One region of the Serratia bockelmannii genome, then DNA from elsewhere that is predicted to be linked to it. Evidence: predicted binding sites of a transcription regulator. Region 1 holds the regulator's gene; each other region holds the start of a gene.

Evidence for each region. The regulator CRP, encoded in region 1, controls carbon source genes, mostly activating them, when cyclic AMP is high. The targets are predictions, from matches to a motif close to ATGTGANNNNNNTCACAT.
Region 2: udp (uridine phosphorylase) is a predicted target of CRP. The motif match lies at 2,071-2,088, and genes of this name have one in related genera.
Region 3: yrbN (protein YrbN) is a predicted target of CRP. The motif match lies at 1,274-1,291, and genes of this name have one in related genera.
Region 4: ACSJLU_RS04065 (PTS sugar transporter subunit IIB) is a predicted target of CRP. The motif match lies at 5,205-5,222, and genes of this name have one in related genera.

The regions. Positions count from the first base shown of each region.
Region 1 covers NZ_CP196512.1:4,839,951-4,848,012, forward strand. Annotated here, with positions in the region: gene tauB (taurine ABC transporter ATP-binding subunit) at 1-484, opposite strand, end outside; gene tauA (taurine ABC transporter substrate-binding protein) at 494-1,489, opposite strand; gene ACSJLU_RS23045 (PhzF family phenazine biosynthesis protein) at 1,604-2,386, opposite strand; gene ACSJLU_RS23050 (LysE family translocator) at 2,397-2,999, opposite strand; gene ACSJLU_RS23055 (hydrolase) at 3,118-4,098, shown strand; gene ACSJLU_RS23060 (YheU family protein) at 4,095-4,328, shown strand; gene ACSJLU_RS23065 (phosphoribulokinase) at 4,480-5,349, shown strand; gene ACSJLU_RS23070 (OsmC family protein) at 5,388-5,795, opposite strand; gene crp (cAMP-activated global transcriptional regulator CRP) at 6,178-6,810, shown strand; gene ACSJLU_RS23080 (YccS/YhfK family putative transporter) at 6,861-8,062, shown strand, end outside.
Region 2 covers NZ_CP196512.1:253,819-261,880, reverse strand. Annotated here, with positions in the region: gene ACSJLU_RS01220 (DedA family protein) at 1-59, opposite strand, end outside; gene ACSJLU_RS01215 (tyrosine-protein phosphatase) at 139-921, opposite strand; gene udp (uridine phosphorylase) at 1,216-1,977, opposite strand; gene ACSJLU_RS01205 (dienelactone hydrolase family protein) at 2,467-3,294, shown strand; gene metE (5-methyltetrahydropteroyltriglutamate--homocysteine S-methyltransferase) at 3,379-5,667, opposite strand; gene metR (HTH-type transcriptional regulator MetR) at 5,758-6,702, shown strand; gene ACSJLU_RS01190 (carboxylate/amino acid/amine transporter) at 6,718-7,578, opposite strand; gene ACSJLU_RS01185 (hypothetical protein) at 7,730-8,059, shown strand; gene ACSJLU_RS01180 (AEC family transporter) at 8,040-8,062, opposite strand, start outside.
Region 3 covers NZ_CP196512.1:472,045-480,106, reverse strand. Annotated here, with positions in the region: gene ACSJLU_RS02255 (DEAD/DEAH family ATP-dependent RNA helicase) at 1-1,197, opposite strand, end outside; gene yrbN (protein YrbN) at 1,187-1,261, opposite strand; gene nlpI (lipoprotein NlpI) at 1,384-2,268, opposite strand; gene pnp (polyribonucleotide nucleotidyltransferase) at 2,397-4,514, opposite strand; gene rpsO (30S ribosomal protein S15) at 4,771-5,040, opposite strand; gene truB (tRNA pseudouridine(55) synthase TruB) at 5,165-6,109, opposite strand; gene rbfA (30S ribosome-binding factor RbfA) at 6,109-6,519, opposite strand; gene infB (translation initiation factor IF-2) at 6,590-8,062, opposite strand, start outside.
Region 4 covers NZ_CP196512.1:874,252-882,313, forward strand. Annotated here, with positions in the region: gene mutS (DNA mismatch repair protein MutS) at 1-867, opposite strand, end outside; gene ACSJLU_RS04045 (Vgb family protein) at 1,180-2,172, opposite strand; gene ACSJLU_RS04050 (aldo/keto reductase) at 2,203-3,174, opposite strand; gene ACSJLU_RS04055 (SDR family NAD(P)-dependent oxidoreductase) at 3,187-3,924, opposite strand; gene ACSJLU_RS04060 (LysR family transcriptional regulator) at 4,094-4,987, shown strand; gene ACSJLU_RS04065 (PTS sugar transporter subunit IIB) at 5,408-5,725, shown strand; gene chbC (PTS N,N'-diacetylchitobiose transporter subunit IIC) at 5,738-7,099, shown strand; gene ACSJLU_RS04075 (glycoside hydrolase family 1 protein) at 7,143-8,062, shown strand, end outside.

The sequences.
Region 1 (8,062 bases):
ACGCGTCCAGCGCGCCGAACGGTTCATCCAGCAACAGCAGGCGCGGATCCGCGGCCAGGGCGCGGGCGATGCCGACGCGTTGGCGCATGCCGCCGGAAAGCTGCCAGATGAAATGCCGCTCGTAACCGGCCAGACCGACGCGCTGCAGCATCTGCTCCGCCACCTGGCGGCGCTGCGCCTTGCCGACGCCGGCCAGCTGCAGACCGAACTCGACGTTGTCCACCACGTTACGCCACGGCAGTAAACCCTCATGCTGGAACACCACGCCCCGTTCAGCGCCCGGGCCGTGAACGGGCGTTCCATCCAGCGTGATGCTGCCAGCTGAAGGCTCGATAAACCCGGCGATCAAATTCAGCAGCGTGGTCTTGCCGCAGCCCGATGGGCCGAGCACCACCACCAGTTGCCCGGCGGCGATCTGGAACGACACGTCACGCAGCGCGGGCCGCCCCTGATACTCTGCTGAAAGATGATTGACGTTTAGCATCCTGCTTCCTTACGACTGCGGCGCAGCCTGCACCTGTTTCACAAAACGGTCGGTGACGTAAGCGCTGTAGTCGCTGTCGACCTGCGGGATCTTGCCCTGCTGCTTGAGGAATTCGGCGGTATCGCGGATTGCCTTGTCCACCGGCTGGCCGAGCTGGGCAACCTGATCGGCCACCGGCAGATAACGGTTCCCCTTCACCAGTTCCGGCACCTGCGCTTCCGGTACGCCGCTCAAGCGCGCCAAGGTGCTAAGATGGCTCGGATCTTTCAGCCACTGTTCCGGCGCCGTCAGGTAGGCCTTTTGCGCCTGCAGAGCGCTGGCGGCAAAGGCGGTCACCACGTCGGGATGTTTCTCGGCGAAGTCTTTGCGCACCACCCACACGTCCAGCGTCGGTGAACCCCACTCGCCCACCTGCGCGGAGTCGGTCAGCACCTTGCCCTGTTTGGCCAGTTCGTTGACCACCGGCGCCCAGACGTAGGCGCCGTCGATGTCGCCGCGCTGCCAGGCGGCGGCGATGGCCGGCGGCTGCAGATTGAGGATCTTCACCTGTTCAGGCTTGATGCCCCAATGTTTGAGCGAGGCCAGCAGGCTGTAATGAGTCGTAGAAATAAACGGCACCGCAATGCGCTTGCCGATCAAATCCTGCGGGTTTTTGATGTCATTCTTCACCACCAGCGCTTCAGAACTGCCGAGCTGCGAGGCGATGAGGAACACTTCGATGGGGAGTTTCTGGCTGGCGGCCACCGCCAGTGGGCTGGAGCCGATATTGCCGATCTGCACATCGCCGGAGGCCAGCGCACGCAGCACGCTGGAGCCGCTGTCGAACTTACGCCAGTCGACGGTCGCACCGGACTGTTTGGCGAAGCTGTTTTCCGCCTGCGCCACCTTGGCCGGTTCTGCCGACGTCTGGTACGCCACGGTCACGTCCACCGCGTAGGCGCTGGCCGCGCTGAGCGACAACGCCAGCAGCGCCACGTTACGTAAGGAAAAGAGTTTGCCCGCCATGTTCCGCTCCGTTGATAAAAATCTGTTCAGTTGCTGACAGTTTTATCTGAGCGATGACGGGCGATAAAAGAATAAAAAAGTCTTCTTTATTACCTTGAGTAATATAACCGCAGATTACAGCGCGATACTTCCGTGCAGGAACACATGAGCATAGCCGCCGAGCAGCGTGCGATCCCCTTGCAGTTCGCAGAACAGTTCGCCGCCACGTGCCGAGATCTGCTGCGCATGCAGCCGATGGCGGCCGAGGCGCGCCGTCCAGTAAGGCATCAACGTGCAATGCGCGGAGCCGGTCACCGGATCCTCGCCGCCGTCGAGCGTGAAATAGCGCGAAACGAAGTCCACGGTGTCACCCGGCGCGGTGACGATCACCGCGCGGCCGGCCAATGCGATCAGCGCCGGGATGTCCGGGCGCAGCGCGCGCACCTGCGCCTCATTTTCCACCACCACCAGCAGCGCTTTCGCCTGCCACACTTCCTGCGGCTGCACGCCCAGCAGCGCCGCGAGGCCCGCCGGTTCGGCGACTTTCTGCGGCGGCCTGGCGGGGAAATCAAGCACCAGCCGCTCCCCGTCCCGCTCATCGCGCTTGACGAACAGCTCGCCGCCGGCCGAACGGAAGCGAATATCCTTCAGCGCCGGGTTAACCGCGCTGAACATCACATGCGCCGCCGCCAGCGTGCCGTGGCCGCAAAGATCGACCTCACGCTCCGGGGTAAACCAGCGAATGGCGGTCATGTCGCCGTCATCCCAAACAAAGCTGGTTTCCGGCAGGCCGATCTCGTTGGCGATCGCCTGCAACCGCTCCGCCGGCAGCGGCTGCGTCAGCAGGCAAACCCCGGCCGGGTTGCCGCGCAGCCCTTTGCCGGTAAAAGCAACCACGTGATAATAATTTTCCGCCATCGTTCACTCCTTAATGCCAGATCAGTAACACACAGGCTGCGGTCAACAACCCCATGGAAACGTTGAAGATAACCCAGGCCTTTTTGCTGCGCAGCAGGCGGCCGATCAGGGTACCGAACGCCAGCCAGATAACGCCGGCGACGATGTTTACCGCCAAAATGCCCAGCGCGATCGCCGCGATGGAACCGTTGTACTTATCGCCCGCCAGGCTGAAGCTCGCCACCGCGCCCAGCGCCATCAGCCAGGCTTTCGGGTTGAGGAACTGCAGCAGCCAGCCCTGATACAGCCGCACCGGCTGCGGCGGCGCCACGTCGGTTTCCAGCTTTTCATAGGCGGCGGTGGCGACTTTCCACGCCAGCCACAGCAGGTACAAACTGCCGAGGATTTTCAGGATCAGGTGCAGCGACGGGTAAACCAGGATCAGGCTGCCGACGCCGAAGGCCACCAGCAGCAAAATGCTTTGCATGCCGAGCATGATGCCAATCATCAGCCACAGCGAACGCATAAAGCCGAAGTTAGCACCGGAGGTGGTCAGCAGCAGGTTATTGGGGCCTGGCGTGATGGCGGCGACCCACAGGAAGCCCAGCATCGAAAGGAATAAACTCGGTTCCATGGCACGGGTGCTCCTCACCCAAGGCGCTTTTTTGCAGTATCATTGTTAATTCTTGGTATTGAAGCTAACAGTGCGCTAGGGATCTCACAATAGCCGCCCACAACATTTTACTCAGCCTATGCCTAACACCTTTCGCCCCCTGACCGGGGCCAGTAACCCGCACCTGCAAACGCTGTTGCCGCGGCTGGTGCGCCGCCGCGTGTTATTGAAACCGCATTGGCAACGGCTGGAATTGCCCGACGGCGACTTCGTCGATCTTGCCTGGAGCGAGGATCCGGCGCAGGCGCGCGATAAACCGCGCGCGGTGCTGTTCCACGGTCTGGAGGGCAGCTTCTACAGCCCCTACGCGCATGGCCTGCTCAACGCCTGGCGCGAACGTGGCTGGCTCGGGGTGGTGATGCACTTTCGCGGCTGCAGCGGCGTGCCCAACCGCAAACAGCGCATCTACCACTCCGGCGAAACCGAAGACGCGCGCTTCTTCCTGCGCTGGCTGCGCGACCGCTACGGCGAGGTGCCAACCGCGGCGGTAGGCGTTTCGCTCGGCGGCAACATGCTGGCCTGTTATCTGGCGCAGCAAGGCGCCGACAGCCTGCTGCAGGCGGCGGTGGTGGTCTCAGCGCCGCTGATGCTGGAACCCTGCGCCTACCGCATGGAGCAAGGCTTCTCCCGCGTCTATCAGCGCTATTTGCTGGGGCAACTGAAACAAAACGCCACCCGCAAACTGTTGCACTACCCGGACACCCTGCCGCTCAAGCTGTCACAGCTGAACGGTTTGCGGCGCATCCGCGAGTTCGACGACGCCATCACCTCGCGCATTCACGGCTTCAGCGACGCCACCGACTATTATCGCCGCTGCAGCGCTCTGCCGCTGTTGCCGGCGATCCAAACGCCGCTGCTGATCATCCATGCGAAGGACGATCCCTTCATGACCCATGAGGTGATCCCCGACGTCGCCGGCCTGCCGCGCAATATCGAATATCAGCTGACCGAGTTCGGCGGCCACGTCGGCTTTGTCGGCGGCACGCTGAAAAAACCGCACATGTGGCTGGAGCATCGCATTCCGGCCTGGCTTTCCCCTTATCTGGACATCCCGACGTGATCATTCCCTGGCAAGAACTGGCAACCGACACCCTGAACAGCCTGATCGAATCCTTTGTGCTGCGCGAAGGCACCGATTACGGCGAGCACGAACGATCGCTGGAACAGAAGGTGGAGGACGTGCGCCGCCAGCTGAAAAACGGCGAGGTGGTGCTGGTATGGTCAGAACTGCATGAGAGCGTCAACATCATGCCGCGCGGCCAGTTCCGCGCCGGGCAGGAAGAAATTTAGTGGCGTTCGGTTCTATGACTGACGGAAAAAATCAGGTAACAATGGGACATTGCAAACCAGCGAGCGCCATTTTTTCCTGACATAGAGAGCGTCAACAAGAGCCACAATAATCCCCTGACGCCGGCGCATTCAACACGGAGTGACAACCACCATGTCTGCCAAACATCCCGTTATCGCGGTGACCGGTTCCAGCGGCGCCGGCACCACCACCACCAGCGTGGCGTTCCGCAAAATCTTCCAACAGCTCAACATTCGCGCCGCCGAACTGGAGGGCGACAGCTTCCACCGCTACACCCGGCCGGAAATGGACGCGGCGATCCGCAAGGCGCGCGATCTGGGCAGACACATCAGCTATTTCGGCCCCGAGGCCAACGACTTCGGCCTGCTGCAGCAGAGCTTTATCGAGTACGGCAAAAACGGCACCGGCCGTTCGCGCAAGTACCTGCACACCTACGACGAAGCGGTGCCCTACAATCAGGTGCCGGGCACCTTCACCCCATGGGAGCCACTGCCGGCGCCGACCGACGTGCTGTTCTACGAGGGGCTGCACGGCGGTGTGGTCACCGAACACCATGACGTGGCCAGCCACGTCGATCTGCTGGTCGGCGTGGTGCCGATCGTCAACCTGGAGTGGATCCAGAAGCTGATCCGCGATACCGGCGAGCGCGGCCACTCCCGCGAGGCGGTGATGGATTCGGTGGTGCGTTCGATGGAAGATTACATCAACTACATCACGCCGCAGTTCTCGCGCACCCACATCAACTTCCAGCGCGTGCCGACGGTGGACACTTCCAACCCGTTCGCCGCCAAAGCCATTCCCTCACTGGATGAAAGCTTCGTGGTGATCCACTTCCGCGGGCTGGATCAGATTGACTTCCCCTATTTGCTGGCGATGCTGCAGGGCTCGTTTATCTCGCACATCAATACGTTAGTGGTGCCGGGCGGCAAGATGGGGCTGGCGATGGAGCTGATCATGGCGCCGCTGGTGCAGCGATTGCTGGAAGGCAAGAAGATCGAATAAATGCGTTGAGCGCGGCGGCGGGCCGCGCTCCGTCTCGATTACGCCGGTTGGCGGATCTCGAAACTGTGGGTCACCGTGGCGGCCTTGTTGAGCATCAGCGCCACCGAGCAGTATTTCTCCGCCGACAGGTTCACCGCACGCTCTACGATTTTGTCAGTCAGATCCTGACCGGTGACGATGAAGTGCAGATTGATATGGGTGAACAACCGCGGGGCTTCTGCACGGCGCTCGGAGGTCAGCTTCACCTCGCAGTCGCGCACGTCGTTGCGCCCTTTTTGCAGGATGGACACCACGTCAATCGCGCTGCAGCCGCCCACCGACATCAGCACCATTTCCATCGGGCTCGGCGCTTTATCGCCGGCGTTGCCGTCCATCAGCACCTGGTGGCCGGAGGCCGATTCACCCAAAAACGTTAACCCTTCCACCCACTTAACTCTTGCCTGCATTCTGGTCACTCCGGTTAATTTCTTAAAATCAGAGTACGCTTTCGCATAGAAACAGGCAACGTAACCTGATGCTAATCATGCTGAAGCGAGACAACACGAGACACCCGCCTTACTCTGTGCTACAAACAGAGCCGCAATAAATCTTTCCGGGACACTGAATTTCAGGGAAACGCCCAGAGAAAGGCTCCTTTACCGGTATGTTAACAGAATGTAGCTTGCAGCGCTTACGGCAAGTTAATATGCTAGAGCGACAGCGTATTTTTATGACACGCCTCAAAACTTGCCGGTAGCCCTCGCTCATGACTGCGGCTACAGGCGGGTTTTACAGGGAACTCTGACCCCTGTGACACAAGGCAGCGATAACAACAGAGGATAACAGCGAATGGTTCTCGGCAAACCGCAAACAGACCCTACTCTCGAATGGTTCCTGTCTCATTGCCATATCCACAAATATCCATCGAAGAGTACGCTGATTCACCAAGGTGAAAAGGCCGAAACGCTTTACTACATCGTGAAAGGCTCCGTCGCGGTGCTGATCAAGGATGAAGAAGGTAAAGAGATGATCCTGTCCTACCTCAACCAGGGGGATTTCATCGGCGAGCTCGGATTGTTCGAAGAAGGCCAGGAGCGCAGCGCCTGGGTTCGCGCGAAAACCGCCTGTGAAGTGGCCGAAATTTCCTACAAGAAATTCCGCCAGCTGATCCAGGTGAACCCGGACATCCTGATGCGCCTGTCCGCCCAAATGGCGAGCCGCCTGCAGGTTACCTCCGAAAAAGTGGGCAACCTCGCCTTCCTGGACGTGACCGGCCGCATCGCGCAAACCCTGCTGAATCTGGCGAAGCAACCCGACGCCATGACTCACCCGGACGGCATGCAGATCAAGATCACCCGTCAGGAGATCGGCCAGATCGTCGGCTGCTCGCGTGAAACCGTTGGCCGTATTCTGAAAATGCTGGAAGATCAAAACCTGATTTCCGCCCACGGCAAAACCATTGTCGTCTACGGCACCCGTTAATCCCTGAAGAAACGGCGCAATCTGCGCCGTTTTTTTGTCTGCTCTCTGCCATGTGGCGCCGCCTGATCTACCACCCGGAAATCAACTACGCACTGCGACAAACGCTGGTGTTGTGCCTACCGGTGCTGTTTGGCTTGTTGATAGGCCAGCTGCAGCTCGGCCTGATGTTCTCTCTGGTGCCCGCCTGCTGCAATATCGCCGGTCTGGACACGCCGCATAAGCGCTTCTTTAAACGGCTGATCGTCGGCGGCTCGCTGTTCGCCTTCAGCAGCGTGCTGTTGCAACAGGCACTGCTGTGGCACGTGCCGCTGCCGGCGCTGATGCTGGGCCTGGCGCTGCTGCTCGGCGTTACCGGCGAAATCAGCCCGCTGCACGCCCGGCTGTTGCCGGCGGCGCTGGTGGCCGCCATCTTCGCTCTCAGCACGGCCGGCACGGTGCCTGTCTGGCAGGCGCCGCTGCTGTACGCGATCGGCACCGTCTGGTACGGCTTATTCACCTGGTTCTGGTTCCGGCTGTGGAAAGAGCAACCGATGCGCGAGACGCTCAGCCAGCTCTATCTGGAACTGGCGGACTACTTCGAAGCCAAATACTCCCTGCTGACTCAGCACACCGATCCGCAGACCGCGCTGCCGCCACTGCTGGTGCGCCAGCAAAAGGTGATGGATCTGATCAGCCTGCTGTACCAACAGCTTAATTTCCTGCCGCACGCCAACAACCTCGATCAAAAGCGACTGCAGCGCGCCTTTCAGGTGGCGATGGATCTGCAGGAGCACATCACCGTCAGCCTGCATCTGCCGGAGGAAGTGCAAAAACTGGTGGAGCAGAGCCAGGCCGAAGCGATCATTCGCCGCAACGCTCAGGTGATCGCCGCCCGGCTGCGCGTGGTGGCGCACGATATACTCTACCATCAACATTCGAAGCGCTTTTCCATGGCCCACGAGCTGGCGGCGCTGGAAAAAATGGCGGCGCAGCATCCCGATAACCCGGTCGGCCAGTTTTGTTATTACCACTTCAGCCGCATCGCCCGCCTGCTGCGCACCCAGCATCCGCTGTACCGCCGCGATCTGATGCCCGGCCAGCACCGCCTGCCGTTTTGGCCGGCGCTAGCCAGCTATCTGTCGTTCAAATCTACCGCCCTGCGCAACGCCGCGCGGCTGGGGGTGACGCTGGCGGTCGGCAGCAGTCTGGGGGCGGTGTTCAACCTGCCGAAGCCTTACTGGATCCTGCTCACCATCATGCTGGTGAGCCAAAA
Region 2 (8,062 bases), 630 kb from region 1:
CAGCCTTCGTGCTGACGCACGACGTCACTGACCCAGTTGATAACGTCATTGAGGCTCAATGCAGGGCTCCTGATACGCGATGGTTCGCCGCCTAGGGTAAGCCGGGGCGAGTTAAACCCCGGCTAAACACGCGGCAATTTACTCGAGGTAGAACGCCTGCAGCGCTTCGCGCTGGGCCGCGCCCAGGCCGTATTCCGCTTCCAGCCAGCGGTCAGTGGAGCCGTATTGCTGGCGGATGCAGCCCAGCGCCGTCATCAGGAACTCCTCGCGCGCGCTGAGCACGTAGGCGAATTGCTCCAGCGCCGCCGCATTCAGCTTGATAGACAGCTGATCCAGCATCTGCTCGCGGAAAGTGGCCAGCGTGGTTTCAGTCAGCAGATAGTCTTCCAGCACCGTCGCTTCGTCGGCGCCCAGCGCGAACAGCACCAGCGCCGAACCGACCCCAGTGCGATCCTTGCCGACCGCGCAGTGCTGCACGATCGCGCCGCCGCCAGGGTTGCTCAACAGCTGCGCCAGCCGCTGATAGGCCGCATTGCCGAACGGCAGGCGGCGATACAGCTCCAGCATGAACGCCCGGGCGTCGAAAGCGGCCAGCGTTTCGTTGGTGAGCTTTTCCAGGTTGGCGTTAACTTCGCTGCTCAGCGGGTTAGCCGGCACGTGGTGATAGTCGGCGCCATTCCACAGAATATCCGGTTTGGCCTGCACTTCGTCGGCATCGCGGTAGTCCAGCACGGAACGTACCGGCACTCCAGCGAGGAAAGTGCAGTCGCTTTCCGTCAGCCGTTCGAGAGAACCGGAGCGGAACAGCAGGCCGCGTTTGATGCGGCGCCCGTCGGCCACGCCGTTGCCGCCGAAGTCACGGAAGTTAATGCCGCCGTCGAGCGGCGCAAGCGAAGGATGAAGCAGGATCTGGGCGGTCATAAACGTCCTCGTTGTTTTTGTTATGACAACGCGCGGCAGCCATCGGCGCAGCGCTGAGGAGTATCACCGTAACAGATTCGCCGCGAATGGAAAAACGGGCCGCGTCAGCGGCCCGTTCAGTTCGTTGACAAAGGAGGAAAAAACGCGGTTTTTCCTCCTTTGTGGTCATCAGCCGAAAATCAATGAATTGATTTTCCCTGTTTGTTATCCGCAGCTCTTTGCAAACCCGGCAATGGCATGAGGTTTGTCATCAACCTCAACGGGCCGCGTCAGCGGCCCGTTGAGGGGAGGTGATTACAGCAGACGGCGGGCGGCATCCACCACGATCTGCACCGCTTTGCTTTCCGTGTTTTTCATGGTTTCGGCGTTCGGGATCTCTTGCTGGGTGCGGTTAACGATCACCCCAGCCACCATGCCGGCGCGCAGGCCCTGGCTGGCGCACATGGTCAGCAGCGTGGCGGATTCCATTTCATAGTTCATCACGCCCATCGCCTGCCACTCTTCCATCGAGCCTTTAAAACGGCTGACCACGCGGCCGGAGTAGGTGTCGTAACGTTCCTGGCCCGGGTAGAAAGTATCGGAAGAAGCGGTCACGCCAATGTGGGTGGTCGCGCCGCTGGCCTTGGCCGCTTCCACCAGCGCAGTGGTGCAGGCGAAGTCCGCGACCGCCGGAAACTCCATCGGCGCAAAGTGCAGGCTGGCACCGTCGAGGCGTACCGCCGCCGTAGTCACCAGCACGTCACCGACGTTGATATTGGCCTGAATGGCGCCGGTGGTGCCGATGCGCAGGAAGGTGCGAATGCCCAGCTGCGCCAGCTCTTCCACCGCGATAGAGGTAGACGGGCCGCCGATACCGGTGGAGCAGACGATCACCGCCTTGCCGTCCAGCTCTGCGCGCCAGGTGGTGAATTCACGATGGGAGGCCAGATGCACCGGATTTTCCATCAGCTTGGCAATCTTCTCTACGCGCTGCGGATCGCCCGGCACGATGGCAAGCTGGGCCCCTTGTAAATCGTTCTTGGTGAGGCCGAGATGAAAAACATCAGACTGAGACATACGAGACTCCTCATGGATCATGTTTATTGGGAGGAACAAAAAAGCACTCTACTGAAAATCGCCGCTTAATTTCGTGACGATAGTCACTATGAAAAGAGAAACAAATCACATGCTACATATTTTTTGTGATTTTTATCACGAAAAAAATCACTATGACGCATCCAGAACGCACCGCTAAATCTCAGTCTAGCCGACAAACCTTGCCGCTCCCTGCCCGTTGGTTGCCGACTGAAACTATTTAGCTCATCAATTCGAAATACCCCCATCTTATCGGTTGCTTAGGGACAAAAAAGCCCTCTAACGCACCTTATGGCACTTACGTGGGCCAAAACGCGTAATAACATGATAAAAAGCGCTTAAAAATGCCGCAAAGCCAGATAATTAGCCGTTTTTTATCGACTTGTCCGAAAGTGCGCCACGCAGCGCCAATAATGGGTAATCTTTCCTATAGTTAATCTCAGCGCTTTTTTCTATTGCACGGAGACCGCAATGAAAACCGAACATGTGATGACATTAGAACAGGCTCAGGGGGGATTCGCCCCGGCCGCCGCGCCGTTGGCCGCCTCCGCGATTATCACCGACGAACAGGGCATTCACGCCGGGCAAACGACCATCCCTTCTCAGGGCGACGCGCTGCCGGCCTATGTCGCCAAACCCGCCGACCATAACGGCCCCTTCCCCATCGTGCTGGTGGTACAGGAAATCTTCGGCGTCCATGAGCACATTCAGGATCTGTGCCGTCGCCTGGCCAAGCAGGGCTATCTGGCAATCGCGCCCGAGCTCTATTTCCGTCAGGGCGACGCCAACGACTACACCGATATCGGCGAACTGTTCCAGCAGTTGGTGACCAAGGTGCCGGATCGTCAGGTGCTGTCGGATCTGGATCACGCCGCGCACTGGGCTATCCGCCACGGCGGCGACGCCGGCAAGCTGGCGATCACCGGTTTCTGCTGGGGCGGCCGCATTACCTGGCTGTACGCGGCGCACAACCCGCAGTTGAAGGCGGCGGTCGCCTGGTACGGCAAACTGGTCGGCGAGAAAACGCTGAATTCACCGAAGCATCCGGTCGATGTCGCCACCCACCTGTCAACGCCGGTGCTGGGGCTGTATGGCGGGCAGGACAGCGGCATTCCGCTGGAGACGGTGGAAACCATGCGTCAGGCGATCCGCGCCGCCAACGCCGAGGCCGAAATCGTGGTATATCCTGGCGTCGGGCACGCATTCAACGCCGACTATCGCCCCAGCTACAACGCCGAAGCGGCGGAGGACGGCTGGCAGCGCATGCTGGCGTGGTTCGCCCAGCACGGCGTCAAATAATTTCCCGCGCATAAAAAAGGGCGCCGAAGCGCCCAATCATCACACCAGTAAATCTATAAGCGGCGGTTTACCCGCCGCACGGTATCACGCGTGCTCGCGTAGGCGCTGCGCCGCCAATACCATGTTGGCCAGCGACTGCCGGGTTTCCGGCCAGCCACGGGTTTTCAGGCCGCAATCCGGATTGACCCACAGACGTTCCGCCGGGATGTTCTGCGCCGCTTTACGCAGCAACGCTTCAATCCATTCCACGCTCGGCACGTTCGGCGAGTGGATATCGTAGACACCCGGCCCGATTTCGTTCGGGTATTCGAACTCTTTGAAGGCTTCCAGCAGATCCATATCGGAACGCGAGGTCTCGATAGTGATCACATCGGCGTCCAGCGCGGCGATGGAGTCCATGATGTCGTTGAACTCGCAGTAACACATGTGGGTGTGGATCTGGGTGTCATCCTGCGCCACGGCGGCATTCAGTTTGAAGGCGTCCACCGCCCAATTCAGGTAGGCGGCCCAGTCGGATTGGCGCAGCGGCAGCCCCTCGCGCAGCGCAGGCTCGTCGATCTGGATGATGCCGATACCGGCTTTTTCCAGATCTTCCACCTCGTCGCGCAGCGCCAGCGCAATCTGCTTGGCGATCACTTCGCGGGTCACGTCTTCACGCGGGAACGACCAGCACAGGATGGTCACCGGCCCGGTCAACATGCCTTTTACCGGCTTGTCGGTCAGCGACTGGGCGAATTTGGCCCATTCGACGGTGATGGCTTCCGGGCGGCTGACGTCACCGATGATGACCGGCGGCTTCACGCAGCGGGAGCCGTAGCTCTGCACCCAGCCATTCTGGGTAAACACGAAGCCGTCCAGGTTCTCGCCGAAATATTCCACCATGTCATTGCGCTCGGCTTCACCGTGCACCAGTACGTCAAGCCCGAGGCGCTCCTGCTCGACGATCGCCTGTTTGATGTGCTCACCGATGCTGGTGCGGTAGTTGTTGCCGTCCAAACGGCCCTGTTTGAAGTCCAGACGCAGGCCGCGGATCTCGGTGGTCTGCGGGAACGAACCGATGGTGGTGGTCGGCCAGGCCGGCAGGTTGAAACGCTCGCGCTGCGCCCTGGCGCGCTCGGCGTAAGCGCTGTGGCGTTCGCTGTCCTGCGCGGTGATCGCGGCCAGCCGGCGCTCAACCTGTGGGTTATGCACGCGGCTCGACTGACGGCGGGCGCGGATCGGCGCGCTGTAGGCGTCCAGTTCAGCCTGTTTCGTCGTGTCAGGCGCGTTCAGCGCCGAGCTTAATAGCGCCAGCTCGGCGCATTTTTGCAGCGCGAAGGCGAACCAGCTTTTCACTTCTTCGTCCAGACGGCTTTCCACGCTCAGGTCGATCGGACTGTGCAGCAGTGAACAGGAGGAGCCAATCCACAGCGGGCGGGTGCCCACCAGCGGCTGCAGACGTTCAAACCAGCGGCTCAGATCGGCGCGCCAAACGTTGCGGCCGTTGATCACCCCCAGCGACAGCAGCCAGTCTTGCGGCAATGCGGCGCTCAGCGTGGCGATATCGTCATGACCAGCGACCAGATCGACATGCAGCCCCTGCACCGGCAGCGTGCGAATGGTGTCGAGGTTGTGGCCTACGCTGTCGAAATACGTGGTCAACAGCAGCTTCACCTGCCCCTGCAGCGCGTCGTAAGCCGGTTTGAACGCGTCCAGCCAGGCTTGCGGCAGCTCCAGCACCAGCGCAGGCTCGTCAATTTGCACCCACTCGACGCCGCGCTTCGCCAGCTCGGCCAGCACCTGCTGGTAAACCGGCAGGATCTCTTTCAGCAGCGACAGGCGGTCGAACGGCTCGCCCTTCACTTTCCCTAACCACAGATAAGTCACCGGGCCAAGCAGCACCGGCTTGATGCGATGGCCGAGCGCCAGCGCTTCATCCACTTCGTCCAACAGCTGAGTCCAGCCCAGTTTGAACTGCTGGCCTTGCTGGAATTCGGGCACCATGTAGTGATAGTTGGTGTTAAACCATTTGGTCATTTCCGCCGCGGCCGCCGGCTCGCCGGTCGGTGCGCGGCCACGGCCGATGCGGAACAGCGTGTCCAGATCGATCGAGCCATCCGCATTCTGATGGCGCGCCGGCACGTTGCCCAGCAGCAGGCTGGTGGTCAACACATGATCGTACCAGGCGAAATCGCCGACCGGCACCAAATCCACCCCGGCCTGCTGTTGCTGTTGCCAATGACGAGCGCGCAGCTCGCGGCCAACCGCCAACAGCTCTTCCTGCGTTGAGTTGCCGGCCCAGTAGCTTTCCTGAGCTTTTTTCAGCTCACGTCGTAGCCCAACGCGAGGAAAACCCAGTGTGTGATTCAAAATTGCCATCGTCATATTCCCCATTTAGCCGTCCAGATGTTTACACATCCATAATCAGCAGGTACTGTATTAACCACAAGCGCAATTTATTCACTGTCAATGTGAAGGACTCTCATGATCGAACTGAAACATTTACGGACGCTGCAGGCCCTGCGCAACAGCGGTTCGCTGGCGGGGGCGGCGGCCCAACTTCACCAGACGCAGTCTGCCCTGTCGCACCAGTTCAGCGATCTTGAACAACGTCTGGGCTTCAAGCTGTTCGTGCGCAAGAGCCAGCCCTTGCGCTTCACCGCCCAGGGCGAGATCCTGCTGCAGCTGGCGGAGCAGGTCCTCCCGCAGATCCAACAGGCGCTGCAGGCCTGCCACGAGCCGCATCAGACCACGCTGCGCATCGCCATCGAATGCCACAGCTGCATTCAGTGGCTGACGCCGGCGCTGGACAACTTCCGCCAGCGTTTCCCGCAGGTGGTGATGGACTTCACCTCCGGCGTCACTTTCGATCCGCAGCCGGCCCTGCAACAGGGCGAGCTGGATCTGGTGATGACGTCGGATATTCTGCCGCGCAGCGGCCTGCACTATTCGCCGATGTTCGATTTCGAGGTGCGTCTGGTGCTGGCGCCGGATCATCCGCTCGCCGGCAAGCCGCACATCGAGCCGGAAGACTTGAGCGATGAAACACTGTTGATTTACCCGGTGCAGCGCCAACGGCTGGATATCTGGCGGCATTTCCTGCAGCCGGCGGGCGTCAACCCGGCATTGAAGAACGTCGATAACACGCTGCTGCTGATCCAGATGGTATCGGCGCGGATGGGGATTGCGGCGCTGCCGCACTGGGTGGTGGAGAGTTTCGAACGGCAGGGGCTGGTGGTGACCAAAACCCTGGGTGACGGCCTGTGGAGCCGCCTGTACGCCGCCGTGCGCGACGGTGAACAGCGCCAGGCGGTGACCGAAGCCTTTATCCGCTCGGCCCGCCAGCACGCCTGCGATCATCTGCCGTTCGTGCGCGACGCCGCACGCCCTGGCGCGACCGGCGCCAAAGCGTTGGCGGCCGGCGTATAAACTGCCGGCCCCCGTTTAGCCGAGCTGCTTCGGCGCCACCCAGCGTCGATGCACCCACAGTGAAGCGACGATCACCGCCCCGCCGATGATAAAGCTCGGCCAGTGCGGCTGCTGCTGCCAGATGGCCAGATTGACCAGCAGCCCGGCCGGCACATGCATGTTGTTCATGATGCCGAGCGTGCCGGCATCGACCTGCGTCGCGCCATAGTTCCACATGAAGTAACCCAGTCCCGACGCCACCACGCCCAGCCAGATCAGCACGCCCCACTGCAGGTTGGTGGTTGGCAGCTGCTGCGGGTTACCCCACAGGAACCAGGCCACCACCGCCACCACCGCCGCCCCCAGGTAGAACCAGGAAAAGGCGGTGTGCTGCGGCAAGGGGTGCACTTCCATCAGGCGCTTATAGCCGACCATGCCGATGGCGAAGCTGATATTCGCCGCCTGCACCAACAGCAGCCCCCACCAGAAGTGTTCACTCAGTTGGTGATAGCGAATGATCGCCGCGCCCAGCACCGCCAGCAGCGCGCTGAAGACGTAGCCCCAACGCAGGCGTCGGCCGCTCAGCAAGTCGTAGATCAACGTGATATACAACGGCGTCAACACGGTGAACAGCAGGAATTCGGGTACCGTCAGGTAGAGATAGGCGCGGAAGCTGAACAGGTACATGATGCCCAGCTGGAAGGCCCCCACCAGCATATACAGCAGGATCACCTTGAGTTTGATGTTGCGCCAACGCAGAAACGGCAGAAACACCAGCGCCGCCAGCCCGATGCGCACCAGCGCCGAGAATCCGCTGTCGACGTGGCCCGCCAGGTACTCGCCAATCAGGCTGAAAGAAAATGCCCACAGAATGGTGGTTATAACCAAAAGCAGCACGATGGGTTCACCCTAAAAAGACCGAAAGGGCGATTGTAACGGAAGATGGACGCCTAAGGGGATGAAAGGCAGTTTACATCTGAACAAAAGACAAACTACCGACAAAATTTCACCGTTGGGTTAGGCTTAATAAAAAGGCGAGGTAACCATCATGAAAACGTCTCACATTCTGTTCGCTCTGCTGTTGCTGCCTGGGTTGGCGGCGGCGGCCAACGGCGTAACCGACCTGCGCTCACAGCAGCAGTTACTCAACCAAAACAACCAGCAAGCGCAGCAACAGCGCCTGTTGAACAACCGGCAGATGGATCAACGCCGCCTGCAGCAGCAGCGACAGTTCGACAATCAGCGGCAACAGCTGATGCAAACCACGCCGAACGGCGGGCAGTTGCTGCCTAACAGCAACCAGCCGCGCGATCCGTTCAACCGCACCGCACCGGCGGTGCCGCAGGCGCCGATGCCGGCTATGCCCGCACGCCCATAACGG
Region 3 (8,062 bases), 850 kb from region 1:
GCTGCTTTCCAGCTGCTGCTGAACTTTCGCGGCGAACTTGGCCAGACGACGCTCGCCCAGCAGTTCTGCGTTTGGCAGCTCCACTTCAGGGATGGTCAGCTTCATGGTGCGTTCGATGTTGCGCAGCAGGCGGCGTTCGCGGTTTTCCACGAACAGCAGCGCACGGCCGGCGCGACCCGCACGGCCGGTACGGCCGATACGGTGAACGTAAGACTCGGAGTCCATCGGGATGTCATAGTTGACAACCAGGCTGATGCGCTCAACGTCCAGGCCACGGGCCGCAACGTCGGTCGCGATCAGGATATCCAGACGACCGTCTTTCAGGCGCTCCAGGGTCTGCTCACGCAGCGCCTGATTCATGTCGCCGTTCAGCGCGGCGCTGCTATAACCGCTGCGCTCCAGCGCTTCGGCCACTTCCAGGGTCGCGTTCTTGGTACGGACGAAGATGATCGCCGCGTCAAAGTCTTCGGCTTCCAGGAAACGCACCAGCGCTTCGTTTTTACGCATGCCGTAGACCGACCAGTAGCTCTGGCTGATGTCCGGACGGGTAGTCACGCTGGACTGGATGCGCACTTCCTGCGGCTCTTTCATGAAGCGGCGGGTAATGCGACGGATCGCTTCCGGCATGGTGGCGGAGAACAGCGCGGTCTGATGTTCAGCCGGGATCTCAGCCATGATGGTTTCTACGTCTTCGATAAAGCCCATGCGCAGCATTTCGTCGGCTTCATCCAGCACCAGACCGCTCAGGTTAGAGAGGTTCAGGGTGCCGCGCTTCAGGTGGTCCAGTAGACGACCTGGGGTACCCACAACGATTTGCGGGCCCTGGCGCAGAGCGCGCAGCTGTACGTCGTAACGCTGGCCGCCGTACAGGGCTACCACGTTGACGCCGTTCATGTGTTTGGAGAAATCGGTCATCGCTTCGGCAACCTGAACCGCCAGTTCGCGGGTCGGTGCCAGCACCAGGATCTGAGGTGCTTTCAGGTCTGCCTGCAGGTTGTGCAGCAGCGGCAGCGAGAACGCTGCGGTTTTACCACTACCGGTCTGTGCCATGCCCAGCACGTCGCGGCCGTTCAACAGGTGAGGAATACACTCAGCCTGGATCGGAGATGGTTTTTCATAGCCCAGATCGTTCAGGGCGGAAATGATTGGAGCAGACAGCCCCAGATCAGCAAAAGAGGTTTCAAACTCAGTCGTCATGTACACGTGCCTCATTAATAATGGCAGCCAGTCTACATAACTCGTCGAGAAAATTTTCAGTCATTTTCATTGAAAAGTGTGAACCGGCTCAAATTAGATTATAAAACGAACAAAAAAGCCCTCGCCCGTTAAGGCGATAACTTTGGTTAAAAACCAATGTTCATCAGGCTGATAGGTGTTCGTCAGCTATTGCTGGTCCGATTCCGATAGGTCGTCTTGCTCTTGGCCCAAAAGCGCCAATTCCAACAATGCATAGCGGTGCTCAACGAAGTTGTGAACGTTGTTAGACACCGTCAGTTTGAACAGCGCCGAAGCGGTGTCCTTGTCCCCCAGACTCAGGTAGTGTTTACCCAAATAGAAGTCAGTTTCACTGAGATGCTCAGCGAGCGAAGTGTTATCCGTTGCATCTGCCTTGAGGCGTTCCATCAGCGTTTTTTCGCTGATCTTGCCCAGGTAGAATTCGACAATATTCCATCCCCATTGCCCTCTGTCCGATTTGTCATAGCGCTGCTGAAGCGCTACTTCGGCCTTCTTGGGATCGATTTCTCGCTCCACCAGATACAGCCATAACGAACGGAAGGGATCGTTTGGGTCGTCTTGATAAAACGCCTGCAGATCATCCTGCGCCAACGGGAAGCGGCCGCCATAATACAGTGCGATGCCCCGGTTTAAACGCGCGTAATTGTAAGTTGGATCAAGCTCTAGTACAGAATCAAACGCTTCATAGGCAGCATCAAAATTGCCTGCCTGCGTTAAGTAAATGCCCAGGTAGTTGAAAACTTCCGGCATGTCGGGACGTATCGCCAGCGCCTGCGAGAAATCATTGCGCGCTAATGCACGTAACCCGAGGCTATCATACAGCACACCGCGCTCATATAAAAGCTGTGCGCGTTCGTCATCCGTCAGTGCCCGGCTGGCAAGAATTTGTTCCATGCGCGCCAGGATCACTTCCTGCTGCAACGTAGGCTGCAACGGGATTGCCAAAACTTCGTCTTTACGCCAATCATGGTTGCTGCATCCTGCCAGCATGAGTGCTGTCGCAACGTAACACCAGCGCAAGAAAGGCTTCATTTCCCACTCCCGAAGACAAACATTGGATGAACGTCCTGTCCTCCGTTTGCTAAAACGCGGGTATCCTACCCGCGCGATACGAACAGCTCCCAACCCCATGGCGGGGAGCTGTAAAACTATCTATACAGTTATTCTGCTTCAGGCGCAGGTGAACCTGCTTCCGGCGCCATCGCTTCTTTGATGCTCAGACGCACGCGGCCCTGACGGTCAACTTCCAGTACCTTAACCGGCACTTCCTGACCCATCTGCAGATAGTCGGTCACTTTCTCAACGCGCTTGTCGGCGATCTGAGAAATGTGCACCAGACCTTCTTTACCACCGCCGATAGCGACGAATGCGCCGAAATCAACGATACGGGTCACTTTACCCTGGTAGATACGGCCCACTTCGATCTCTGCCGTGATCTCTTCGATACGACGGATAGCGAATTTCGCCTTCTCACCGTCGGTCGCAGCGATTTTAACTGTACCATCATCTTCAATTTCGATGGTAGTGCCAGTCTCTTCGGTCAGTGCGCGGATAACGGAACCGCCCTTACCGATCACGTCTTTGATTTTATCCGGGTTGATGCGGATAGTATGAATACGCGGTGCGAATTCGGAGATATCGCCGCGTGGGGAGCTGATAGCCTGTTCCATCACGCCCAGGATGTGCAGACGCGCGCCCTTGGCCTGGTTCAGAGCCACCTGCATGATCTCGCGGGTGATGCCTTCGATTTTGATGTCCATCTGCAGCGCGGTGATACCGTCGCGGCTACCGGCCACTTTGAAGTCCATGTCGCCCAGGTGATCTTCGTCACCCAGAATGTCGGACAGAACCACAAAGTTATCGGCTTCTTTCACCAGGCCCATCGCGATACCCGCAACGGCAGCCTTGATTGGCACACCGGCGTCCATCAGCGCCAGAGATGCGCCGCACACGGAAGCCATGGAAGAAGAACCGTTGGATTCGGTGATTTCAGACACGACGCGAACCGTGTACGGGAAATCTTCCGGTTTAGGCATCATAGCCAATACGCCGCGTTTCGCCAGGCGACCGTGACCGATTTCACGACGCTTAGGAGAACCGACCATGCCGGTTTCGCCTACGGAGTACGGAGGGAAGTTGTAGTGGAACAGGAAGCTGTCGGTCTTCTCGCCCATCAGCTCGTCCAGGTTCTGTGCGTCGCGCGCGGTACCCAGGGTCGCGGTAACCAGCGCCTGAGTTTCGCCACGGGTGAACAGCGCGGAACCGTGGGTGCGCGGCAGTACGCCGGTGCGCACGTCCAGGCCACGGATCATGTCTTTTTCACGGCCGTCGATACGCGGCTCGCCACGCAGTACGCGGCTACGCACCACGTTCTTCTCGACGTTGCCCAGGATGTCCTGGATTTCGCCGGCGTCCAGCGTTTCGTCCTGCGCCAGCAGGGTTTCAACCACGCTGTCTTTGATCGCGTCAACCTGAGCGTAACGCTCTTGTTTTTCGGTGATGTGGTAAGCGTCGCCCAGGCGAGCTTCGGCCAGTTCAGCCACGCGCGCGTGCAGCGCTTCGTTGACCGCAGGGGCCTGCCAATCCCACTTCGGCTTGCCGGCTTCGGCAACCAGGGAGTTGATGTTTTCGATAACCACTTGCTGCTGGTCGTGGCCGAACACCACGGCGCCCAGCATCTGATCTTCGCTCAGCACTTCCGCTTCGGATTCAACCATCAGCACCGCGCCTGCAGTACCGGCAACCACCAAATCCAGACGGCTTTCTTTCAGCTCGTCAGTTGTCGGGTTCAGCACATACTGATCGTTGATGTAACCTACGCGCGCTGCGCCGATTGGGCCGTTGAACGGAATACCGGACAGGCTCAGGGCGGCAGAGGCGCCGATCATCGCAACGATGTCCGGGTTCACCTGCGGGTTAACGGAAACCACGGTCGCGATCACCTGAACTTCGTTCAGGAAGCTGTCCGGGAACAGTGGACGGATCGGACGGTCGATCAGACGGGAAGTCAGGGTCTCGCCTTCGCTCGGACGGCCTTCGCGACGGAAGAAGCTGCCCGGGATGCGGCCGGCGGCGTAAGTACGCTCTTGGTAGTTAACGGTCAGCGGGAAGAAGCTCTGGCCCGGCTTGGCTTTTTTCTGGCCAACGACGGTAACGAATACGGCGGTGTCATCCATGCTCACCATAACGGCGGCGGTGGCCTGACGAGCCATCATACCGGTTTCGATGGTGACGGTATGCTGGCCATACTGGAATTTGCGAATGATCGGTGTCAGCAAAATTATATCCTTGATTAGCGGCGCGCAATCGCATTGACGACTCGACACGCCTGTGACTCGATTTGCCTTCTCACTACATCCTCGCGACTAATGACAATCCTTATCTCAGGCAGGAGATAAAGCCTCTCATTAGCCGCGCGAACCTCTGTAACGGAAGAACCTGTTTGGAAACATCAGTAATACATTAACCTGATTTGCTTATGCTTCCTAGAAGAAAGGGGCCAAAATAGGCCCCTTTCCACTGAAACTTGCTAGATTAGCGACGCAGACCCAGACGCTCGATCAGGCTGGTGTAACGTGCTACATCTTTACGCTTCAGGTAGTCCAGCAGCTTACGACGCTGAGAAACCATACGCAGCAGACCACGACGGCTGTGGTGATCTTTTTTGTGCTCGGAGAAGTGGCCTTGCAGATGGTTGATCTGCGCAGTCAGCAGGGCAACCTGAACTTCGGTAGAACCGCTGTCGTTAGTACCACGACCGAAATCAGCTACGATTTGAGCTTTAGCTTCAACACTTAGAGACATTGTAATACTCCAGATTATAGATAATAAAAACAGGCGCCGATCTCTAATTCAGCAACCCAATGCATAAGCTGCGCCATTCTACTCTTAGCGCAGTGCGATCGCAAGGCGACGCAGTGCCCCGCCGTCAGTCGAAATGCTCGACCACCAGGCGGCGCGGCGCCACGCGACCATCCTCGGCGATGTCGCCAACGCCGATGAATTTTCGCTCTTCACCCTCGGTGATACGCACCAGGCCGGAAGCCGGCGCGCCGGCGACTTGCACCGGTTGCCCCTGCTTGACGTAACCCGCAACCACCGGCAGCAAATTCACTTCCGGATAGTTCTCAACCGGGCTGTCCATCGGCATCAGCAGCGGATCGAGCAGCTCGCCGGGCGCGATTTCTTGTTCCTGCGCCTGCGCCAGCAAAGCGTTCAGCTGTTCCAGCGTCACCATGCGCGCAATCGGATAAGTCGCCACCTGCAGGCGGCGCAGATAGATCACGTGCGCGCCGCAGCCCAGCAGCTCGCCGAGATCGTCGGTGATGGTGCGGATGTAGGTGCCTTTCGAGCAGTGGATCTCCAGCTCCAGCTCATCCCCTTCCCAGCGGATAAACTGCATCTCGTACACCGTGATGCTGCGCGCTTCGCGCGGCACTTCAATCCCCTGGCGCGCATACTCGTAGAGTTTCTTGCCCTGGTATTTCAACGCCGAATACATCGACGGCACCTGCTGGATGTCGCCGCGGAAGGTGTCCAGCGCCGCGTCGAGCTGCGCCTGGGTAAAATTCACCGGGCGCTCCTGCACGATCTGGCCGTCGGCGTCGGAGGTATCGGTACGCTGCCCCAGCTTGGCGATCACCCGATAGCGCTTGTCGGAATCGAGCAGGTATTGCGAAAACTTGGTCGCTTCGCCCAGGCAAATAGGCAGCATGCCGGTCGCCAACGGATCGAGCGCGCCGGTATGGCCCGCTCGGTTGGCGTTGTACAGACGTTTTACTTTTTGCAGCGCATCGTTGGACGACAACCCCTGCGGCTTGTCCAGCAACAGCACGCCGTGGATGTCACGGCCGCGGCGACGAGGGCGACTCATTAATCCTCCTTGTCATCGCCTGAGGCGGAACGGCGCTCGGCGTCGTTCTTCACCACGTTGGTCACCAGGTTGGACATGCGCATGCCTTCCACCAGGGAGTTGTCGTAAGCGAATGTCAGCTCCGGCACCACGCGCAGGCGCATCGCTTTGCCCAGCAGGGTACGGATATAGCCGGAAGCGTCCTGCAACGCTTTGATGCCGTTGGTGACCAGATCCGGATCGTGGTTCTCGGTCAGCACGTTCAGGAAGGTGACGTAAACCTTGGCATACGCCAGGTCGCGGGACACTTCCACGCCGGAAACGGTCGCCATGCCGACGCGCGGATCTTTAACTTCACGCTGCAGAATGATCGCAATCTCTTTCTGCATCTCTTGCGCCACGCGTTGACCGCGGCTGAATTCTTTTGCCATTTTGGATTCTCCAGACAAATCGGGGGGCACAAAGGCCCCCCGTAAACAGATATAAGCAGATGTGCAATCGTTAAGCGATGGTGCGTTGGATCTCAATGATTTCGAACACTTCGATCATGTCGCCGACGCGCACGTCGTTATAGTTCTTAACGCCGATACCACATTCCATGCCGTTACGGACTTCGTTAACGTCATCTTTGAAGCGGCGCAGGGATTCCAGCTCGCCTTCATAGATAACCACGTTGTCGCGCAGTACGCGGATTGGGTTGTGACGCTTGATGGTCCCTTCGGTAACCATACAGCCGGCGATAGCGCCGAACTTAGGCGATTTGAACACGTCGCGCACTTCGGCCAGGCCGATGATCTGCTGCTTGTATTCCGGCGCCAGCATACCGCTCATCGCCTGCTTCACTTCGTCGATCAGGTTATAGATCACGGAGTAGTAACGCAGATCCAGGCTTTCCGCTTCGATCACGCGGCGCGCAGAAGCGTCGGCACGCACGTTGAAGCCCAGGATGATGGCGTTGGAAGCCGCAGCCAGCGTCGCGTCGGTTTCGGTGATCCCACCTACGCCGGAGCCGACAATCTTCACCTTCACTTCGTCGGTAGAGAGTTTCAGCAGCGAGTCGCTGATCGCTTCGCAAGAACCCTGCACATCGGACTTCAGTACGATGTTCAGCTCAGACACTTCGCCGTCGGTCATGTTGGCGAACATGTTTTCCAGCTTGGACTTCTGCTGACGCGCCAGTTTGACTTCGCGGAACTTGCCCTGACGATACAGCGCCACTTCACGCGCTTTCTTCTCATCGCGCACCACGGTCGCTTCGTCACCCGCTGCAGGCACGCTGGACAGACCCAGGATTTCCACAGGGATAGACGGACCGGCAGAGGTCACTTCACGGCCCAACTCGTCACGCATCGCACGCACACGGCCGTATTCGAAGCCGCACAGGACGATGTCGCCCTTGTTCAGCGTACCTTCCTGAACCAGTACGGTAGCCACTGGGCCACGGCCTTTATCCAGGAAGGACTCGATCACTACGCCGCTCGCCATGCCGCTGCGTACCGCTTTCAGTTCCAGAACTTCGGCCTGCAGCAGGATAGCCTGCAGCAGCTCGTCGATACCGGTACCGGCTTTCGCGGACACGTGAACGAACTGCGCTTCGCCGCCCCACTCTTCCGGCATAACGCCGTACTGAGACAGTTCCTGCTTAACGCGGTCCGGATCGGCTTCCGGCTTGTCGATTTTGTTCACCGCAACCACCAACGGCACCTGCGCCGCTTTCGCGTGCTGGATAGCTTCGATGGTCTGTGGCATCACGCCGTCGTCGGCCGCCACCACCAGAACCACGATGTCAGTCGCCTGAGCACCACGAGCACGCATCGAGGTAAACGCGGCGTGGCCCGGGGTGTCCAGGAAGGTGATCATGCCGTTCTCGGTTTCTACATGGTAGGCACCGATGTGCTGGGTAATGCCGCCGGCTTCGCCCGCCGCCACTTTGGTGGAGCGGATGTAGTCCAGCAGAGAGGTTTTACCGTGGTC
Region 4 (8,062 bases), 1.3 Mb from region 1:
GTTGTCGCTGCCGCCGGACAGACTCTGCGTCAGCTCCAGGTTGCGGCGGGTGGCGGCGTCCATGATGATGCCGTCCTGCTGACGCTCCATGGTGATGCCGCGAATGTGCGGCAGCGAAGTACGCTGAGTATCTTTGACGTACTGCAGCAGACAGCCGGCGGCGCGCAGCGCCTGGTGCGCCTGCTCGACGCCGAAGCCGGTCAGATCGCGGGTACCGAACTGCAGGTTGAGCTGTTGGCGTGCGGTCTCCAGTTCGAATTCCCACAGCGGGCGGCGGCGCAGGCCGTGGCGTTGTTCGATCAGCGCCATTTGTTCGAAGGTTTCCGGGTAGAGCAGCTCGGCTGGATTGGTGCGCTGCAGCTCGGCAGCCATGGTTTCCAAATCCTGCGGCTCGGCGACGCGGAAGCGGCCGGAGCTGACGTCCAGCGTGGCATAACCGAAGCCGCGCGCATCCTGCCAGATCGCCGCCAGCAGGTTGTCCTGGCGTTCTTGCAGCAGCGCTTCGTCGGTGATGGTACCGGGGGTGACGATACGCACCACTTTGCGCTCGACCGGCCCTTTGCTGGTGGCCGGATCGCCGATCTGTTCGCAGATGGCGACGGACTCGCCGAGCTGCACCAGCTTGGCCAGGTAGTTCTCCACCGCGTGGTGCGGCACGCCGGCCATCGGGATCGGTTCACCCGCCGAAGCGCCGCGTTTGGTCAGCGAGATATCCAGCAGTTGGGAAGCGCGCTTGGCGTCATCGTAAAACAGCTCGTAGAAGTCGCCCATGCGGTAGAACAGCAGGATTTCAGGATGCTGGGCCTTGAGGCGCAGGTACTGCTGCATCATCGGCGTGTGCGAATCGAGTTTATCGGTGCTATTCATGCGATTATTTTTCCAATCCATTGAATGTAAAGGGAACTGTGATTTTCATTGTCGTCATTCGCTATCACATTGTTTCAGCAGGCGCCGCCCCCCTTTAGCGCTTGGCGAGCGGCGCAAATCAAATCATCAAAACGCCAAACGGCGCGCTCAAACCCGAGGTTTGCACAGACGCTTATACTAGCCCAGCGGGCAATCGGCTGTCACAGGTAAAAATGGGAAGCGCTGCGCAAGGCCGGTTTGTAACGCAGCGAGATTGTCGTTCGCCTGCGGGCAACAACGCAAGTGTCGCCGCCCGCAGTGGTGGTGGAGAGATTATTGCGCGGCGGTGAGAGGCAGGGGCAGTTGATAGAGGCGGAAACTGTCGGGCACTTCGGTTTCATGGCCGGGCAGCAGACGGTGGCGGATGCGCGACTCGCTGACGAAGGCGCAGCCTTGCGGGGTGATAGTCAGGTTAACCGGCGATTCCATGCCTTCGCGCAAGACCTCAAGCTGGTGCATGCCTGCCGCCTTGGGTGACGGGATCCGCAGGATCCGCCCTTGGCCGCTCTGGATCCCGTTTTCCAGCACGATCAGCGCGCCGTCCGGCGCCAATCCCATTCCGTCCGGGTTTTCAATCAGGCGCGGCAGCTGCATTTCCGTCAGCTGCGGCTGCGGATCGTTATAGCTGAGGGTATAAAGCTTACCGGTGCCGAAATTGGCGACAGCCATCAGCCGATCGTCGAGCAGCACGATCCCGGCGGCGCCCAGCCCGCTGGGGGCCGCCAATCGCGCATCCTGAAACCGCGTACTGAATGCCGCTTCGCCCGGCCGCAGGCGCAGGATGCCGCCGCCTCGGGTTTCTGTCACGTACACCGTACCGTCTGCGCCGAGCACGATATCGTTGCCCATTTCCCCCGTCGGCAGCGCCAGGCTGCGGTTGAGCGTGCCATCGGCGACATTCAGCGCATAGATGCGGTTGGCCCGCGTTTTGCCGCCGGAAAGGAAGTCCGGCGAATTGCCCCACAGCAACCCGCGCCGTTCGTCCAGCCGCAGCGCGTTTGAGGCGAACACCGTGTCAGCGCCAGGGAAAAAGGTTTCCCACGCTTTACCCGGCCGCTTGCGCAGCACGTTGCCGCTGGTGATCAGGCCGACATACAGCGAGCCGTCCGCCGCGCGGGCGATGCCGTTGGGATAAAGCGCGCCGGGCGGCAGCGTCATGCTGCTTTCGGCGCAGTGGGTATTGGCGGCGGCCTGCGCCGGAGTGGTCAGGGGGAGTGCGGCGGCGAGGGTGAACAACGCTGCTCGCGCGGTAAGCGCATATGACATGTCTTCTCTCCTGGAATGACGGAAAAGGGGCTACCAGCGATCGGGGCGGGCAGCCTGTGCCATTGGCGCCTCCAGCGCGGCGAGGTCTTCCGGCGATAGCCTGAGGGTGAGCGCTGCCAGCGCATCCTGCAGATGGTGCGGCTTGGACATGCCCACCAGCGGCGACGCCACGCCGGGTTTGGCCAGCAGCCAGGCCAGCGCGATCTGCGCCGGTGGAACGCCGCGCGTGGCCGCCACCTCCGCGACCGCCGCGACGGTGCGTTCCACTTCGTTTCTGCCGCCGTACCAACGGGGCGCCTGTTCGTCGGTGGCGGCGCGCAGCGTGCCGGCGTTGCCGGAGCCGGCCAGCACGCCGCGGGCCAGCGGCGACCAGGGCGTCAGGCTGAGCCCCTCCTCCAGACACAGCGGGATCAGCTCCTCTTCATCTTCACGCGTCACCAGGTTGTATTGGCTCTGCAGCGAAATAAACGGCGCCAGGCGGTGCTGACGTTGAAAGGCCAGCATTTTCATCAGGCGCCAGGCGTGCAGCGAGGAGGCACCGAGATAGCGGATCTTGCCCGCCCGCACCAGGCTGTCGAGGGTATCGGTGGTTTCTTCGATCGGCGTTTCGGTGTCGAAGCGGTGCAGCACAAACAGATCGAGGTAATCCGTCCCCAGCCGCTGCAAAGAGGCGTCGACGCTGTGCAGCAGGTGCTTGCGCGACAGCCCTCGGCTGTTCGGCTGCGCGTCCATCGGAAAGTAGGCCTTGGTGGCGATCACCACGTCTTCACGGCGGGCGAACGCCTTCAGCGCGCGGCCGAGAATGCGCTCGCTTTCTCCGCCGGAGTAAATGTTGGCGGTATCGAAAAAATTGATGCCCGCTTCCAGCGCCTCGCGGATAAAGGGGCGCGCTTCATCTTCTTTCAGCACCCAGGGCCGCCAGGCCGGATCGCCGTAGGTCATGCAACCCAGGCAGAGGCGGGACACCTGCAGGCCGCTGTCGCCAAGCCGAACGTAGTTCATGGCATCGTCTCCTCAACGCATGCCGGCGATGGTGTAACCGCCGTCCACCAGCAGGCTTTGGCCGGTGATGAAGCGGGCCTCGTCCGTCGCCAACCACAGCGCCACATCGCCGATGTCTTCCGATTCGCCCAAGCGGCCGGCGGGCGTATGGGCGATAAAGGGCGCGAACGCCGCGCTGTCGGCCACGCTGCCGCGCGCCATCGGCGTGTCGATGATGCCGGGGTTGATGTTGTTGACGCGGATGCCCTGGCCGCTGTATTCGAGCGCCACCGCGCGGATCATCGCATCGAGCGCGCCTTTGCTGGCGGAGTAGCTGGATGAGCCGGCCAGCGCGCCGTGGGTCAGCCAGGAGGAGGTGTTGATGATCACGCCGCCCGACCGCTGAGCCAGGAAGGTTTCAATCTCGTATTTCATCGCCAGCCAGACGCCTCTGAGGTTAATGGCAATCACCCGGTCAAAATCCTCGCTGCTCTGTTCGGTGATGGGGGCGAAGTTGCCGATGATGCCGGCGTTGTTGAAAGCGACGTCGAGCCGGCCGTAGTGGGCGGTCACCGCGGCGAGTAGCCGGCGGATATCGTCTTCTTGGGAGACGTCGGTCACGATGGGCAGGGCGTCACCGCCGGCTAGCGCGATATCGCGCGCCGTGGCTTCGATCTCCGCCGCGCGCCGGCCGGCCAGCGCCACGTTGGCGCCTTCGCGGGCATAGGCCAGCGCGGCGGCGCGGCCGATGCCGGTGCCGCCGCCGCTCACCAGTACGACTTTGCCCGCCAGACGGCGCGGCGTTTCATGGGTTGGAGCTGTAGCATTAATCATCGCATCGATACCTGGTAATGGGTTCGATCGCAATGCTATGTTGTTAGATGACGGATAACTATCCGCTAAAAATTTATCTCACTATTAGATAATTTATATCAATAGCATGAAGAAACCCGAACTGTCCGGCCTGGCGGCCTTCGTGGCTATCGCCAGTGAACGCAGCTTCCGCCGCGCCGCCGCCCGATTGGGCGTGACGCCGCCGACGCTGACCCACACCCTGCGCGAACTGGAGGCGCAGGTGGGCATTCGCCTGCTGAACCGCACCACCCGCAACGTCTCGCCGACGGAGGCCGGAGAGCATCTGCTGGCGCAGCTGGTGCCGGCTTTTACCGACATCGACGCCGCGCTCGAGAGCCTGAATGCGTTTCGCGAAGGGCCGCGCGGCCTGGTGCGCATCAACGCGCCGCGTTCGGCGATCGATCTCGCCATCGTGCCGCATCTGGGGCGGTTGGCCAGCGAATACCCCGGCATTACGCTGGAAGTGGTGGCGGACGAGGGGTTCGCCAATATCGTCGAGCAAGGTTTTGACGCCGGCATCCGGCTCGGTGAGGACCTGCATAACGATATGCGCGCGGTGCGCCTGACACCGGATCTGCGTTTCGCCATCGTCGCCACGCCGGACTATTTTCAGCGGCACGGCGAGCCGACGCATCCGCGGGATTTACTGCAGCACCGTTGCATCGGTTGGCGCAAAGCCTCTTCAGGCGAGCGCTACAAATGGGCTTTTCAGCAGGGGGAGCAGCGATTTTCTGTGGCGGTTAACAGCCCGTTGATACTCGATGACGGCAGGATGATGGTGCAGGCGGCGCTGGCGAACGTCGGCATCGCTTTTGCCATCGAGCAGGAGGTGGAAGAATACCTGGCGAGCGGGCGGCTGCGGCGGGTGCTGGCCGACTGGTGCGCGCCGTTTCCCGGTTTTTACCTCTATTACCCCAACCGCAGGAACCATTCCGTGGCGCTGGCCACGGTGATCGAGTTGCTGCGTCTGCCCATGTAATCCTCTTCGCCTGCTGCCGTCGCGTTCGGATGGCAGCAGCCGAATCAAGCTTGAACTATTTTTATTCCCTCGCCGTTTGTTCAGGCGCAAATAACCTCTTAAATTCTCAGCGAGTTCATAACTTGCTGTTTATAATTGTTATTTGATTATTTATTAAGAATATTCTGAGTTTTTAGCGGTTATTTGAGAGCCCGGTCACACTATTTTTTTGTGCAAAATGTGAAGAGGGTCAATCCATCAGGTCAATGAGAGACGGTTCTCTATCCTCTTGGCTTACCGATCCGTTTTTCATGCTCCGTATACTGTCTGTAACCAGGGCAACGTGACGGAAATTTTCATAAGGAATGTGCGTGAAGCAATCGTGATTGCATCTGGCATACAAATAACACCGGGTTTTTTTGATTATCTGAGGTGCTTGGTATGGAAAAGAAAAAAATCTATCTGTTTTGTTCTGCCGGTATGTCCACTTCCCTGTTGGTATCGAAAATGAAGGCGCAGGCCGAAAAATATGAAGTGCCGGTGATCATCGCCGCCTATCCGGAAGCGCTGGCCGCGGAGAAAGGCGTTGAAGCGGATCTGATCCTGCTGGGGCCGCAGATCGCCTACACCCTGCCGGAAGTGCAGAAACAGCTGCCCAATAAACCTGTTGAAGTCATCGATCCGCTGTTGTACGGCAAGGTCGATGGGCTGGGCGTACTGAAGGCCGCGGTGGCCGCCATCAAGAAAGCCAATCAATAACAGGAGGCCGCCGTGAATACCCTCATTGCCTCGCTCGAGAAGGTTATCCTGCCTTTCGCCGTAAAAATCGGTAAGCAGCCCCATGTCAACGCCATCAAGAACGGCTTTATCCGCCTGATGCCGCTGACCTTGACCGGGGCGATGTTCGTGTTGATCAACAACGTGTTCCTGAGCTTCGGCGAGGGATCGTTTTTCTATTCGTTGGGTGTAAGGTTGGACGCCTCCACCATCGAGACGCTGAATAGCCTGAAGAGCATTGGTGGCAGCGTTTATAACGGTACGCTAGGGATCATGTCCCTGATGACGCCGTTCTTTATCAGCATGGCGTTGGCCGAAGAGCGCAAGGTCGATCCACTGGCCTCGGCGCTGCTGGCGGTGGCGGCCTTCATGACCGTCACGCCGTTCAACGTCGGCGAGGCCTATGCGGTGGGCGCCAATTGGCTGGGCGGCGCCAACATCATTTCCGGTATGGTGATCGGGCTGGCGGTGGCTGAGATGTTTGCTTTCATCGTGCGGCGCAACTGGGTGATCAGCTTGCCGGACAGCGTGCCGGCTTCGGTGTCGCGCTCCTTCTCAGCGCTGATCCCCGGCTTTATCATCCTCTCCATCATGGGGCTGGTGGCGTTCGCGCTGGCGCACTGGGGCACCAACTTCCACCAGATCATCATGGACGGCATCTCGGCACCGCTGGCCAAGATGGGCAGCGTGGTGGGCTGGGTGTACGTGCTGTTCTCCTCGCTGCTGTGGTTCTTCGGGGTGCACGGCTCCATGGCGCTGGCGGCGCTGGACAGCGGCATCATGACGCCGTTCGCGCTGGAAAACGTGGAGCTGTACAACAAATACGGTTCGGTCGAAGCGGCGGTGGCCGCCGGCAAAGAGTTCCATATGTGGGCGAAACCGTTCGTCGACTCCTACATCTACCTTGGCGGCACCGGCTCGACGCTGGGTCTGATTATCGCCATCTTCATCGCCTCGCGCCGCGAAGATTACCGCCAGGTCGCCAAGCTGGCGACGCCGTCCGGCATCTTCCAGATCAACGAACCGATTCTGTTCGGCCTGCCGGTGATCATGAACCCGGTGATGTTCATTCCGTTCATCCTGGTGCAACCGGTACTGACCATTATCACCTCGCTGGCTTATTACTCCGGGCTGATCCCGCCGATTACCAACATTGCGCCCTGGACCATGCCGGTCGGCTTGGGGGCGTTCTTCAACACCAACGGCAGCATCATGGCCATGTTGCTGAGCCTGTTCAACCTGGCGGTCGCCACCGTGATTTATCTGCCGTTCGTGGCGATCTCCAACAAGGCGCAGAGCCAGATCGACGCGGCGACGGAAAGCGAAGAAGACATCGCCAAGGCGCTGAAATTCTAACTGTGGAACGGGGCGGCGCGGCCGCCCCGCGAGGGACACGAGTATGGAATATCAATTTGCCGACGGGTTCTGGTGGGGCAGCGCCACCTCCGCGCCGCAGTCTGAAGGTGCGGCAGCGCGGGACGGCAAGAGCCGCAATATCTTCGATTATTGGTACGAGATCGCGCCCGAGCGCTTTCACGATCGGGTGGGGCCGGCCGAGGCCTCGACCTTTTACGACCATTTCCGTACCGATATCGGGCTGCTCAAAACGCTGGGCCACAATACCTTCAGAACCTCGATTTCGTGGTCGCGGCTGATCCCGGACGGCGACGGCGAGGTGAACCCGCAGGCGGTGGCCTTCTATAACGCGATGATCGACGAGCTGCTGGCGCAGGGCATCACCCCGTTTATCAATCTCTATCACTTCGATATGCCGCTGTGCATGCAGCAGCGCGGCGGCTGGGAAAACCGGGCAGTGGTCGAAGCCTATGCGCGTTATGCCGACATCTGCTTCGGTCTGTTTGGCGATCGGATCACCCACTGGTTCACCTTCAACGAGCCGATCGTGCCGGTGGAGGCCGGTTACCTGAATGACCTGCATTACCCTTGCGTGGTGGATTTCAAACGGGCGATCACCGTGGCGTATCACAGCGTACTGGCGCACGCCATGGCGGTGCAGCGTTTCAGAGCGCGCGGGCTGCCGGGGAGCATCGGCATTATTCTGAATCTGAGCCCGACCTATCCGCGCTCCGACGCGCCGGAGGATCGGCAGGCCGCATACGACGCCGATCTGCTGCTCAACCGCAGTTTCCTCGATCCGGTTGCCAAAGGGCGTTATCCGGCGGCGTTGCTGCACTTGCTGGAGCGCCATGGGCTGATGCCCTACTGCGAGCCGCAGGATGCGCAACTGATCGAAGGCGGCGTGGTGGATATCCTCGGCATCAATTACTACCAGCCGCGCAGGGTACAGGCGAAAGCGGG